DNA from 2 places in the Priestia sp. YIM B13551 genome. Region 2 is predicted to be linked to the other one. Evidence: riboswitches for the same ligand, from Rfam matches in the RefSeq annotation. Region 2 holds a riboswitch; the other holds the start of a gene.
What was found. A riboswitch is a leader RNA that binds a small molecule or an ion and turns the genes downstream of it on or off. The one in region 2 is predicted to bind glycine.
Positions count from the first base shown of each region.

Region 1 (6,057 bases), on a different contig from region 2:
GTTAGACGTCGCTTTATCGCGGCGTATATGCTGTTCACGCGCTTGAAGGGTTAAAACAAACCCTCGCTTACCGTTTTCATCTACCGTTTGCCCTACTAATCGTCCTGGAATTTTCCGCATAAGCTTAGACGTAGTTGCAAAGTATCCGCAGTGCGGTCCTCCAAATTGACTTGGAATACCAAATGGCTGTGCATCTCCAATGACAATATCAGCTCCGAATTCTCCAGGGGGCGTAAGTAAACCTAATGATAAAGGATTGCTTGAAACCACAAACATGCATTTTTCTTGATGAGTAATTTCTTCAATTTCTTTTAACGGCTCGATTTGTCCGTAGAAATTTGGGTATTGGACAATAACAGCTGCCACGTCACTCCCCATCTCTTTTTCCAATGCAATCATATCTGTTACTCCGTCTGCTGCAGGGATTTCTACCACTTCAATGTATTGACCCTTCGCATACGTTTTTAACACATCTTTTGACTCAGGGTGAACAGCCGCAGAGACAAGTACTTTTTTCTTTTTTGTTTGACCCGCACTGAGCATAGCGGCTTCTGCTAAAGCAGTTCCTCCGTCATACATAGAAGAATTAGCCACGTCCATCCCCGTTAACTCACAAATCATTGTTTGAAATTCAAAGATGGCCTGAAGTTCTCCTTGAGAAATTTCTGGTTGATACGGAGTATAGGCCGTATAAAATTCCGAACGAGAAATAACATGATCAACAATAACCGGCATGTAATGATCGTAAACTCCTGCTCCTAAAAAAGAAGCATAGTCTTTTAAATGAGCATTTTTAGCAGCCATACTATTTAATTCTTTTAACAGCTGAGGCTCTGAAGCCGCTTTTTTAATATTGTATTCTCCTTGAAAACGAACGCGCTGCGGAATATCTGAAAATAAATCATCAACAGATGAAACACCAATTGCTGCTAACATTTGCTGCTGATCTTGTTCTGTCATTGGTAAATAGCGATGTAACATGTTAAATTCCTCCCCAAAGCTTACTTTGAACGTTTATAAAAAGGTGTTGAAACCACTTTTGCTTTTAAGCGTTTTTTTCGAACCTGCACTTCTACTTCCCGACCAAGCTCTGAATACTCTGCTGACAATAGCGCTAAACCGATGTTTTTCTTTAATGTCGGTGACTGTGTACCTGTTGTCACAAATCCAATTTGTTCTTCATCTGCAAATACTTCGTAACCGTGTCTTGGTATACCTTTATCAATCATTTCAATTCCTACCAGCTTGCGAGGTGCCCCGCTTTCACGCTGTTCTTTTAACACTTCTTTTCCAATAAAGCTGTCTTTGTTCGTTTTTACTGCAAATCCAATTCGAGCTTCAATGGGCGTAATATCTTTTGAAAGCTCTTGGCCATATAAAGCCAAAGTAGCTTCAAAACGAAGCGTATCGCGAGCTCCTAATCCGCAAGGCAGCACACCTTCATCACTGCCTGCTTCTAAAATAGCCGTCCACAAGTGAGAGGCGTCAGCTGAAGAACAATAAATTTCAAAGCCGTCTTCCCCGGTGTACCCAGTACGTGAAACGAGAGCTTTTACATTCGCTACTTCTACATCATCAGCAAATGTAAATGGCTTTAATAAAGATAAATTTTCGTTCGTTAACGTTTGTAAAACTTTTTCTGCTACAGGACCTTGTAAAGCTAGCTGCGCAGTTTCATCAGACTGATTAACGAGCGTTACATCTCCTTGTTTGTGAGACACCAGCCACTCATAGTCTTTTTGAATATTAGCAGCGTTTACGACTAGCAAATACTCTTGATCTGCTTTTTTATAAATCAGCAAATCATCTACCGTGCCTCCGTCTTCATAACACATAGCCGTATACTGCGCTTTTCCATCTACGAGGGTAGAAACGTCATTTGTCATCGTGTGCTGAAGAAAAGCTAAGCTATCAGCTCCTGTTACAAGAATTTCTCCCATATGAGAGACATCAAAAAGACCTGCCTTTGTACGTACAGCTTCATGCTCTTCTTTAATAGAAGAAAATTGAACGGGAAGAGCCCATCCTCCAAAATCAATTGTTTTGGCACCATATTTTTGATAGGTATCATAAAGCGGCGTTTTGTGTAATTCTGTTGTCATATTTATGTCCTCCTCTTTTTCACGTGAAACTTTTCATAACGGGGAGTTTTCAAATAGTGTGGGGATCACTACGTATCCAAACAAAAAAGGACAGAAAACCCCCTACTGTATTTAGTAGGAAGTCTCTGTCCTTTTCACCTGAAAGTTTACCTATAAACGAATAGGTTTGCCTCGTGGGTGGTCTATAAACGCATAGACACTCTCCAGAGCTGCGTCAAACAAGAGTCTTTTTGCCTGAGAGATTCACAATTTTATTGCTTGCTCCTTCGGCGCTACATTCAAGTAGTCTCTCCCCGTGTCGTCATTCGCTTCTATAAAGTTGGTAAAGTTGGGCATACTACTGAAAGATGTATCCATCTTTATTCACACAATCATTTGTAAAGTGCTAATCTATTTTCTTTTTCAAATTTTCTAAATATATTTTTATCCTACCTGATTCTTATCATTTGTTCAATAAATTTTTTTTACAAAGGAGCATTTTTATCATGAAAGTGAAATTAAACATCGATGAAACATGGGAAGCAGCCTTCTCAACTAAATTGGACCAAGACGGCCCTTGGTCTGCATGGGATTTGTATAAACTTGCCTATGAAATAGAAGACCAAACGCTTATCTCAGAATTTGAAGGACTACAAAGCCCAAAACATCTAGCCGATTTAACGCCGCTTCCTCATCAGCTCGAAGTAGCCAAACAAGTAGTTGAAACAATGAATGGGAAAGCCATTTTAGCAGATGAAGTAGGACTGGGGAAAACGATTGAAGCAGGGTTAATTTTGAAGGAATATATGATTCGCGGACTTGTTAAAAAAGTTCTCATTTTAGTTCCAGCTTCGCTTGTTTCACAGTGGGCTATGGAATTGAATCAAAAATTTTATATTCCCGCAGTCCCTCAAAGAAAATCATATGTGTGGGATCAGTGTGACATCGTTGTGTCTTCAATTGATACAGCAAAACGTTCTCCTCATCGAGAAATTGTGCTTGAACAAGACTACGACCTCATCATCATTGATGAAGCTCATAAACTTAAAAACAACAAAACAAAAAACTATGAATTTGTGCAAAGTCTAAAAAAGAAATTTTGTCTGTTGCTAACCGCAACACCGATTCAAAATCGAATTGAAGAAATTTTTAACTTAGTCTCTCTTTTAAAGCCTGGCCATCTCGGCAATAAAGACTATTTCGAAGAATTATTTTCCGCTAAAAAACGCTCTTTGCAAAACGATGAACACTTAAAAGAGCTTGTTAACAAAGTTATGATTCGAAATCGCCGCCACGATACTGGTATCGAATGGACGAAGCGAATTGTTCAAACCATTCCTGTTGAATTCTCGCCAAAAGAACGCGAGCTGTACGATGCGATTACGTCTTTTAAAGGAAACGGACTGCACCCTTCAAGCGCTTTTTCAATTTTAACCCTGCAGCGAGAGGCCTGCAGCAGCCGTGAAGCGGTGTATATGACATTAAAAAACATGCTCGAACGTCAGGAAGATCAAAACAGCGCATTAACGGAACATATGATCACTCCGTTAATGGAACTACTTCAGCAAGTGCCGCAAAATGCAAAAGCAGAAAAAGTGCTAGAGCTCGTTCAGAAAATTGATGATAAAGTCATTATTTTTACTGAGTACAGAGCAACTCAACTGTATTTACAGTGGTATTTAAAACAGCATGGAATTACCTCTGTACCTTTTAGAGGCGGATTTAAGCGAGGTAAAAAAGACTGGATGAAGCAGCTTTTTGAAAGCCACGCGCAAGTATTTATTGCCACTGAAGCAGGCGGAGAAGGAATCAACCTTCAGTTTTGTCATCATATCATTAACTATGATCTTCCGTGGAATCCAATGCGTCTAGAACAGCGAATTGGAAGGGTCCATCGTTTAGGTCAAAAACATGATGTTCACATTTACAATTTAGCCATTCAACATACGGTCGAAGAACATATTTTAAAATTGTTATACGAAAAAATAAACCTTTTTGAACGAGTTGTTGGAGAGCTAGATGATATTTTAACAAAGCTTGATTTAAAAAATATCGAAGAGCATATTCAGGATATTTTATTTCATTCGCGGAGTGAAGGAGAAATAAAAATCAAAATGGAGAACTTGACGTCTATTATTCAATACGAAGACAGCGAGGAGGATCAGCATGCAGCAAACTGATATTCATCAATTTTTAAAGCGTTATTTTCTAGCTAATAATTGTTCTATTGTCACAGAAACATCTTCTTACCTGACGGTTCAATTAACGATTGAACTCGATAAAGAATTGATGAATCGTCCATTTTATTGGCACTATATTGAAAAGACGGGAGGAGAAGCAACTCCTGCTTCGCTCACTTTCATTACAGATCCAGCATTTGAAGACGATTCCGTTCAAGGAGAACGAATTCATTTCGGTTCACCTAGGCTACACCAAATTTTCGCTTCTACTCAAAAACTAGGCGGGTTTATTCACTTGTATGAACAAGTTGCATCAGCTCAGCCAACAAATCAGCCTTTACACCCTTGGCTTGCATTAAATATTAAAGTCTCGTACAAATGCGATCGTAAAAAAGATGAGCTCTTGTCGCTTGGCATTAATTTAATCAATGGACAGATTATTGAATCATTTCATGAATTAATCATTAATCAAAATTTGTCATCTAAAATCTCAGACTATTGCTTTACTCTCTCACCTTTTATTAAACCTAAAAGTGCCATCGCACGACTCACATCATATGTGACTGACTATGTTAAAGCTCAGCCAACTGAATGGGCTGAAAAAGCGCAGGAGAGATGGTATGAAGACTTAGCGCTTCTTGATCATTTTTACGAAACAGCAGAAGAGCTGCCAGAGATATATATGACCGAAAAAACAGCGCTTCAAGAACTGTACGAGCCGACTATCTTGTTTAAGTTTATAAACGGTGGCTTATTTTACATATCGCCTGAAACGATGTCTCGTCAATTTAACAAAACACAAGCCGGTTAAAAAAAAGATGAGCATATGATATGCTCATCTTTCTTTTTTCTTTCGATACCACAGCATAAACGACAGCGGAATCATTCCAAACCATCTGTTTGCAAAAGGTGCTCGCTCTTCTTTTTTTTGAATTTTTTTCGTTTTCCTCTCTTCTTTTGGCTGATCCATATATTGTACAAATTGCTGTGTCATATATTTTACATAATCATTCGTTTTCATATAATCATCTCCTCAGCACTATTATATCCGGAGAGAAAGAGACTTAATCCGTCCACTTCACAATGTGCTGATCCTTTTTTTGAATATATGCCGTTTCCGTCAATGCTCTTCCTTGCAATGTTTGACACTTTATTTTTAGGATGATCATCTGTTCATCTTCACTTACTACTTCGTATGAAACCGTACCAGTTTCTAATACTAAAGATGCAGATGGAGATTTATTATGTTCTTTTATTTCTTTTTTTACATGTACAACCGCGTTTTCTAAAAGATGCTGCAGACGATTTTTCTGCTCTACTTCTTGATAAAATGAACTTTTCGTCACAAAATAAGTGGTTTGCTGAGCTACTAACAGAAGAAAAAGCGCACAAAATGCCAAAACAACTGGGAGAATAAATCCTTGCTCATTATGTTTCATGAGCAAGCATCAAAAACGTCGTAATGGTTTCTTCTCTAACTTTGTTAACACCGTCTGTTGAACGAATCAAAAGCCTTTCTTTTTGCTGTTCATACATAATATTCTTAATGTGCTGCAGCACAACTTCATGACCGCTTTCATCCACTCGTCTTCTTATCTTGTCTTCGTAGCGTTCATAAGTGATGATCTGATTATTTTCCATTTTCAACGTAAGCGTAGTCGCATGAATTCCCACTTCTTTTGCTTCTCGATATTCCATAGCAAGTTGATTCACAAAAATTCCCCACTCCATTTCATTCATACTAAAATCCGGATTATATGTTTGCTTAGCTAGCGGAATGATAATGGGGAAAAATG
Region 1 covers NZ_JBHZOX010000002.1:1,422,915-1,428,971, forward strand. The annotation lists gene gcvPA (aminomethyl-transferring glycine dehydrogenase subunit GcvPA) at 1-981, opposite strand, end outside; gene gcvT (glycine cleavage system aminomethyltransferase GcvT) at 1,002-2,102, opposite strand; glycine riboswitch at 2,315-2,407, opposite strand; gene ACFX4N_RS16925 (DEAD/DEAH box helicase) at 2,588-4,261, shown strand; gene ACFX4N_RS16930 (YqhG family protein) at 4,248-5,072, shown strand; gene ACFX4N_RS16935 (YqzE family protein) at 5,097-5,282, opposite strand; gene comGG (competence type IV pilus minor pilin ComGG) at 5,326-5,700, opposite strand; gene comGF (competence type IV pilus minor pilin ComGF) at 5,690-6,057, opposite strand, start outside.
Region 1: another riboswitch for glycine. It lies ahead of gcvT (glycine cleavage system aminomethyltransferase GcvT); the one in region 2 lies ahead of ACFX4N_RS25495 (amino acid permease).

Region 2 (6,057 bases):
ACAGTGCTTCTATTGAATAGAGGTATCCATTTTTCTTTAGTAACCTTAGAATAAGCCCCTGACCATAGAATCGGCAAGGTATTATTTGGAACGTTATAAAAGAAAATAATTGTTTCTCCTACATCTCCCCATCCAAGGTATAGGTCTTTATCTTTTTTTCTAAATAAACCACTTCCATATTTCAAATTGAATTCAATAAATTCATTGTTATTACTTGCATATGCTGCTCTTCTAATGTGAGGTGCTATAACTTCTACCGGAGCATTTTCTTGAATGTTTTCAATAGCCTTTCTCATAGCAATTAGTGAAATAAAGGATAATTTTGCTGCTTTTTTTTGCTTAGTTAATAACCAACGTCTATTCCTTATAACAAATTTAACTGTGCTATTGTTTAGAAATTGGTTTCCAGTTCCTGTGAAATCATCTAAAAAAACAATCTGATCATAGTTAGAGATATCATTTCTAGTCACAGCTTCCTGATTTTTTATTTTTGATTCAGGTATACTATTTGATGTTCTAAAGAAATAACCAATCATCTGTCCACTTTTTCCAGATGAACCTAAAGGAATGAATAGGGTTTTTTTTATGTCTGTTTTGTTTTTTATTTGCCATTCTACAAAAGAAAGTTTACAAAAGTTCTTTACGGCTTCGCTATCGTAATATTGAATTTTCGAAAAAATTTTACTAGCAATATCTTTATCTTTATCATTATCGAACTGATCAATCCATTCCTGAACCTTATGCTTACCAAAAGTATCAATTAAATCACTAGTAAAGGTCATATGAAATGTGAATTTAAAGAAATCTTTATAGTCTTGATTTGTTTTTTCATCTTCTGAAGCTTCTAATAGTTCTTTTAGTTCTTTATAACTATTCATCTAAAACTCCTTTTTAAATTGTTTATTTTTAGTGATATATTATAATTTTCTTTTATACCTATATTATGGATTTAGAACAAATGTTTGTAAATATATTTTACGTGTAAAGCGTTTTTTTAAGAAATATTGTATAATTATTACAATCTATTCATAGGAGGAGCAATAAATAAGATCTTTAAAATTTGTAATATCTATTACAAATTCTATTAGTGGAGGTATACATATGTTAACCATTAATAAAGTTCTGGGATTTGCTGGTCTAGATATGTCTAAAAGTATTAAAGTTGCAAGACATATGGATACTAGAGGTGTAGATGTACACGAATTATACACCAATGGATATTTTAATTTATATCAATCTTATCAAGAAAAAAATGTTTTCAAAGATTGTGATTACCTTGTGTCGTGCTTAGGGATTGAAAATAATCAAGCATTATTCATAGGTGTTTATGAAGTAGGAGATGTAACAAAGGTAGAGGGGCTCCCAGATCACCTAGATATTCCATATAGAGGAAAGGCAAAAGTTCATAGTAAGTATAAGTACGAGTTGAAAAAACTGAATGGATTTGAAGACCTAGAAGGAAGATTAGTAATTAAGTGGCAAAACATAGCGCAGGCTTGGTGTATGAAAATTGATACAAATGAAAAAGAAGTGGTGCAATTATTACCTAAAGGTTATATCAGAGATTTTCCTGGTTACTTAGAAATAAATCTCCCTTTTGTCGAACTGCAAGGCGTTATTAACGATCCTACAGCTAATAGCGTTTGGCATAGGATGCTTTCTTCAGTAGGAGGAGTATACTTAATTGTAGATACTTATAATGGCTTACAATATGTTGGTTCTGCTTCTGGAAAAGAAGGGATTCTTGGGCGTTGGAAAGAGTATGCTAAAAATGGTCACGGTGGAAATAAGAAATTAAAAACTATCATTGAATCAGAACCTAACCGTGTTCAAAAATTCAAATTTTCAATCCTCCAAACATTACCAAGGACATTAACTAAAAATGAGGTACTAATAGAAGAAAGTAAATATAAACATAAACTAGGTTCGAGAGCATATGGTTTAAATCTAAACTAAATACAGAGCAAAATATTATTACAGAAAAGAGGAAACACAATATAAGTGTCTTCTCTTTTTTATCTTCTACAAATAAATATTTATTAAGATCTAAAGGGCAAGCTACAGTGGATATAGGTGCTTTTTAGTTTCTACCTTTCAAAATTCTCGCCATACAAATCCATTCTCCACATTTTAATATCGTATAGTCCACTATCGATTTTCTGTTTTTCTTCTCTCAGATAGTCAATAAGTTCTTTTGGATAATGTCCTGTGTTGTAATCCAATTGAATATCATCTTCTGGGCTATATAACATTACACAAAATATAGCTCCTTTTAAATAATCCATACCCAAGCAATAAAGCATAGAGATATCACGGGTCCTAAAAACAAACATTAAACGATACTTCTCTTCCATACAATTCTCCTATACATAAAATTTTATTTTTGTTACGTTGAAATAAAATCAAAAATAACTAGTTAACTTTTATGAAGAGACCCGCTAACATCTCTTGTGTTGTCATTTACAATCCGCACATGTGGAGAATGTGGTAAGTTTGACGTTAAAGAAATGAATAGAAAAAGAGTAAAGGGCAGATTTGATTCTGCTCTTTTTTCTTTGAGCTGTACTTTTATTAATGGGGGAATTGTTAAAATTAAACATCTGTTCTTTTAGAGTAAAAAATATTTTAGTATAGTGAATCGAAATTCCCATAAAGTCTAGATTTAGAAAGTTTTACATCGCTAAAGAGAAATTACATAAGAGGGTTAATGCTTTTAAAACAAACTATAATGACGTGTTTTATACAAATAATAAACGCAAATTCTATCCCAAAACCCAAACCTTTAACCACATCGATAATACTATAGTAATAAAACTAATAAAAAGTATGTACAGAGGTGGCAGAGGTCAAAATGGACTCAATGTTTTTAAAAGGGCTTACGGGCGAAGTGGTAACGCCAAAAGACCCAATTTATGAGGAAGCTCGTCAGGGATAGAATCGTGCTGTTAATAAATTTCCGCTTGTGATTGTATACTGTGAAAAAAAGCAGGATGTTGTGAATGCGATCCGCTGGGCGCGCAAGCATCGTGTTGATATTCGCATTCGATCTGGCGGTCATCATTATGAAGGGTATTCTACGGGTGACTGTGTATTAGTCATTGATATTAGTCGATTAAATGGGTTGAAATTAGATAAAAAACGGAACATTTTAAAGATGGAAGCAGGAGCGGAAAATACGGAAGTGTATGATTTCATCGGTTCGAACGGATATGTGTTTCCAGGAGGAACGTGTCCGACTGTTGGGGTATCTGGCTTTACACTTGGTGGAGGTTGGGGACTTTCGAGCAGACTTTACGGGTTAGGGTGCGACAGCTTGATAGAGCTAGAATTAGTCAATTATGAAGGAAGGCTCATTAAGGCAAACAAATCGTGTAACGCGGATCTTTTTTGGGCATGCCGCGGTGCCGGTGGCGGTAACTTTGGCGTTGTGGTAAGCATGACGTTTCAGCTTCCAAAGCCCACGAACAGCTCTGTGACGCTCGTTCGATTCTTTTATGTAGGTACTACAAAGGAGAAGCAGGCACAAGTGATGAATATATGGCAAAACTGGCTGCCTAAACTGGACAAACGTATGACGCTAGTTGCAAGCATTTTATAATGCAGGAGGAGAAGGGTTAGGCATATTTGCAAACGGATTCTTTTACGGCTCCCCAGAAAGAGCTCGGGAGATTTTGCAGCCTTTTGCAGAAGTAGAAGGGTTTCAAGTAGAGCTGGAATCATTATCTTTTCTTGAAGCGGTAAAAAAAATAGAAGCAACCTATCCTCCGTCTGAAAAATTTAAGTCAACGGGAAGATTTGTGCATAGAAGCTATTCACGTGGTGAGCTTGAAAATCTTGCAGATCTCATACAGCGTCCGGCAGAAGGTTCCGTGTATGATGCGATTTCTTTTTATGCACTAGGAGGAGAAATTCGCCGTGTTGGTAAAAGAGAAACGGCTTTTTTCTACAGAAACGCCAGATATATTATGGGGTTTCAGTCTGTCTGGACAGAAGATGTATTTGCAAGAGCAAACAGAGATTGGCTTCGCAAGCGATTTGAATATATTAAAAGTATTACGGTAGGTTCCTATGTGAATTTTCCTATCAGCAACCTGAGAAACTACGAACGTGAGTATTTTGGAGACAACGCAGAGAGATTAGAAAGAGTGAACAAAAAGTATGATCCGTTTAATGTGTTCAGGTTCCCGCAAGGACTCAGGTAGCGCGAGGAAAAGGATACTAAGTTGACGATTGAAACTGTTCAATTACCTTCTGTCGAAGAAGGTAAATAAATGAAAGTAATCTTTCCTGTTGACAAAGCATCTAACTGGTATTAGAATAAACAACTATTCGACAGTCATTCTATTGATTGAAAAAATTAATACGTAGAAAGCTATGATTGCTATGGATCACACTATAGCAGGAGCAGCTTCTGGAGAGATCGCGATAGTTTCGCGACGCCGAAGGGTTCACAATCTCAGGCAAAAGGACAGAAGAGTACCGGATATTTATTTGGCATGTTACTAATTGGTAGCATGTACCTTAATATTTGTTATTCTTATGACCATGAGATTGGAGCGCATCCAATCTCTTTTTTTTATTGGACTTTATTTGTAGTCCGCACGATCGCATCAAAGGTTTTATTGTTAGGAGGAGTTAGAGTTGGAACAACGAGAATTAAAGAGGGATTTATCCAATCGTCATGTTCAGCTAATCGCGATTGGGGGAACCATTGGTACGGGCTTGTTTTTAGGTTCTGGTAAAGCAATACAGCTTGCAGGTCCCTCTATCATCTTTGCTTATTTAATTGTTGGTATTGCGCTTTTCTTTGTGATGAGAGCGCTAGGAGAACTACTGCTGTCTAAAGCAGGTTATCAATCGTTAACAGATATTGCTGAAGAGTATCTTGGACCGTGGGCGTCATTTGTAACGGGATGGACCTACTGGTTTTGCTGGATTATGACAGCTATGGCTGATGTGATTGCAGTTGGCGTATATGTGAAATATTGGTTCAATATTCCTCAGTGGATTCCCGCACTTATTTGTGTAATCATTTTATTAGGTCTTAACTTATTAACCGTAAAATTATTTGGAGAATTAGAGTTTTGGTTTGCTTTAATAAAGGTTATTACGATTCTTGCATTAATTATTATTGGCGTTATTTTGCTGGTAATGGGATTTAAAACAGACGCGGGATCCGTTACTGTTCAAAACATTTGGAATCACGGAGGACTGTTTCCAAATGGGGTTTCAGGTTTCTTACTTTCATTCCAAATGGTTATATTCGCATACGTCGGGGTTGAATTGGTAGGGGTATCGGCAGCAGAAACATCAAATCCCCAAAAAAATATTCCATCGGCCATTAATAAAATTCCGCTGCGAATCTTATTTTTCTATGTTGGGGCGCTTATCATCCTTTTATTTATTAACCCGTGGATGGAATTAAATGCAGCAGAAAGCCCATTTGTTAAAACCTTTAGTTTAGTCGGAATTCCGCTTGCTGCTGGAATTATTAATTTTGTTGTATTAACTTCAGCCGCTTCTGCTTGTAATAGCGGAATGTTTTCAACAAGCCGTATCTTATATAATTTAAGTAAAAATGACCAAGGGCCATCTAAGTTTGCAAAACTGAACAAAAACCACGTACCAAGCAACGGATTGTTTGTATCTACGCTGGTCATCTCAGCGGGAGCTCTTTTAAGCAAACTTATACCAGACCAAGCTTTCGGCATCGTCACGACCATTAGCGCTATTTGTTTTATTTGGGTGTGGAGTATCATTCTTATTTGCCATCTAAGGTATAAAAAGACGCGTCCGCAGCTGCATGCAGCATCAGCATTCAAAGCACCGTTAACACCATTTATAAACTATGTTGTGCTAGCTTTGTTTGCGGTGATTCTTGTTATTATGCTGTTTTCTGACGCGACGCGCCCAGCCTTATTGTTGACGCCCGTTTGGTTTATTCTCTTATTTATTTTTTACTGGACTAGAAGGAAAAAGAAAATAAAACTTTAAAGGCTAGAAAATCAGCAGGGAATAAACATGATTTTTTATAAAAGAATATAGTAAATTTCTGAC
Region 2 covers NZ_JBHZOX010000007.1:149,697-155,753, forward strand. The annotation lists gene ACFX4N_RS25475 (phosphoribosyltransferase-like protein) at 1-878, opposite strand, end outside; gene ACFX4N_RS25480 (GIY-YIG nuclease family protein) at 1,102-1,956, shown strand; gene ACFX4N_RS25485 (hypothetical protein) at 2,088-2,354, opposite strand; partial or broken gene ACFX4N_RS25490 (FAD-binding oxidoreductase) at 2,852-4,202, shown strand; glycine riboswitch at 4,402-4,482, shown strand; gene ACFX4N_RS25495 (amino acid permease) at 4,642-5,994, shown strand.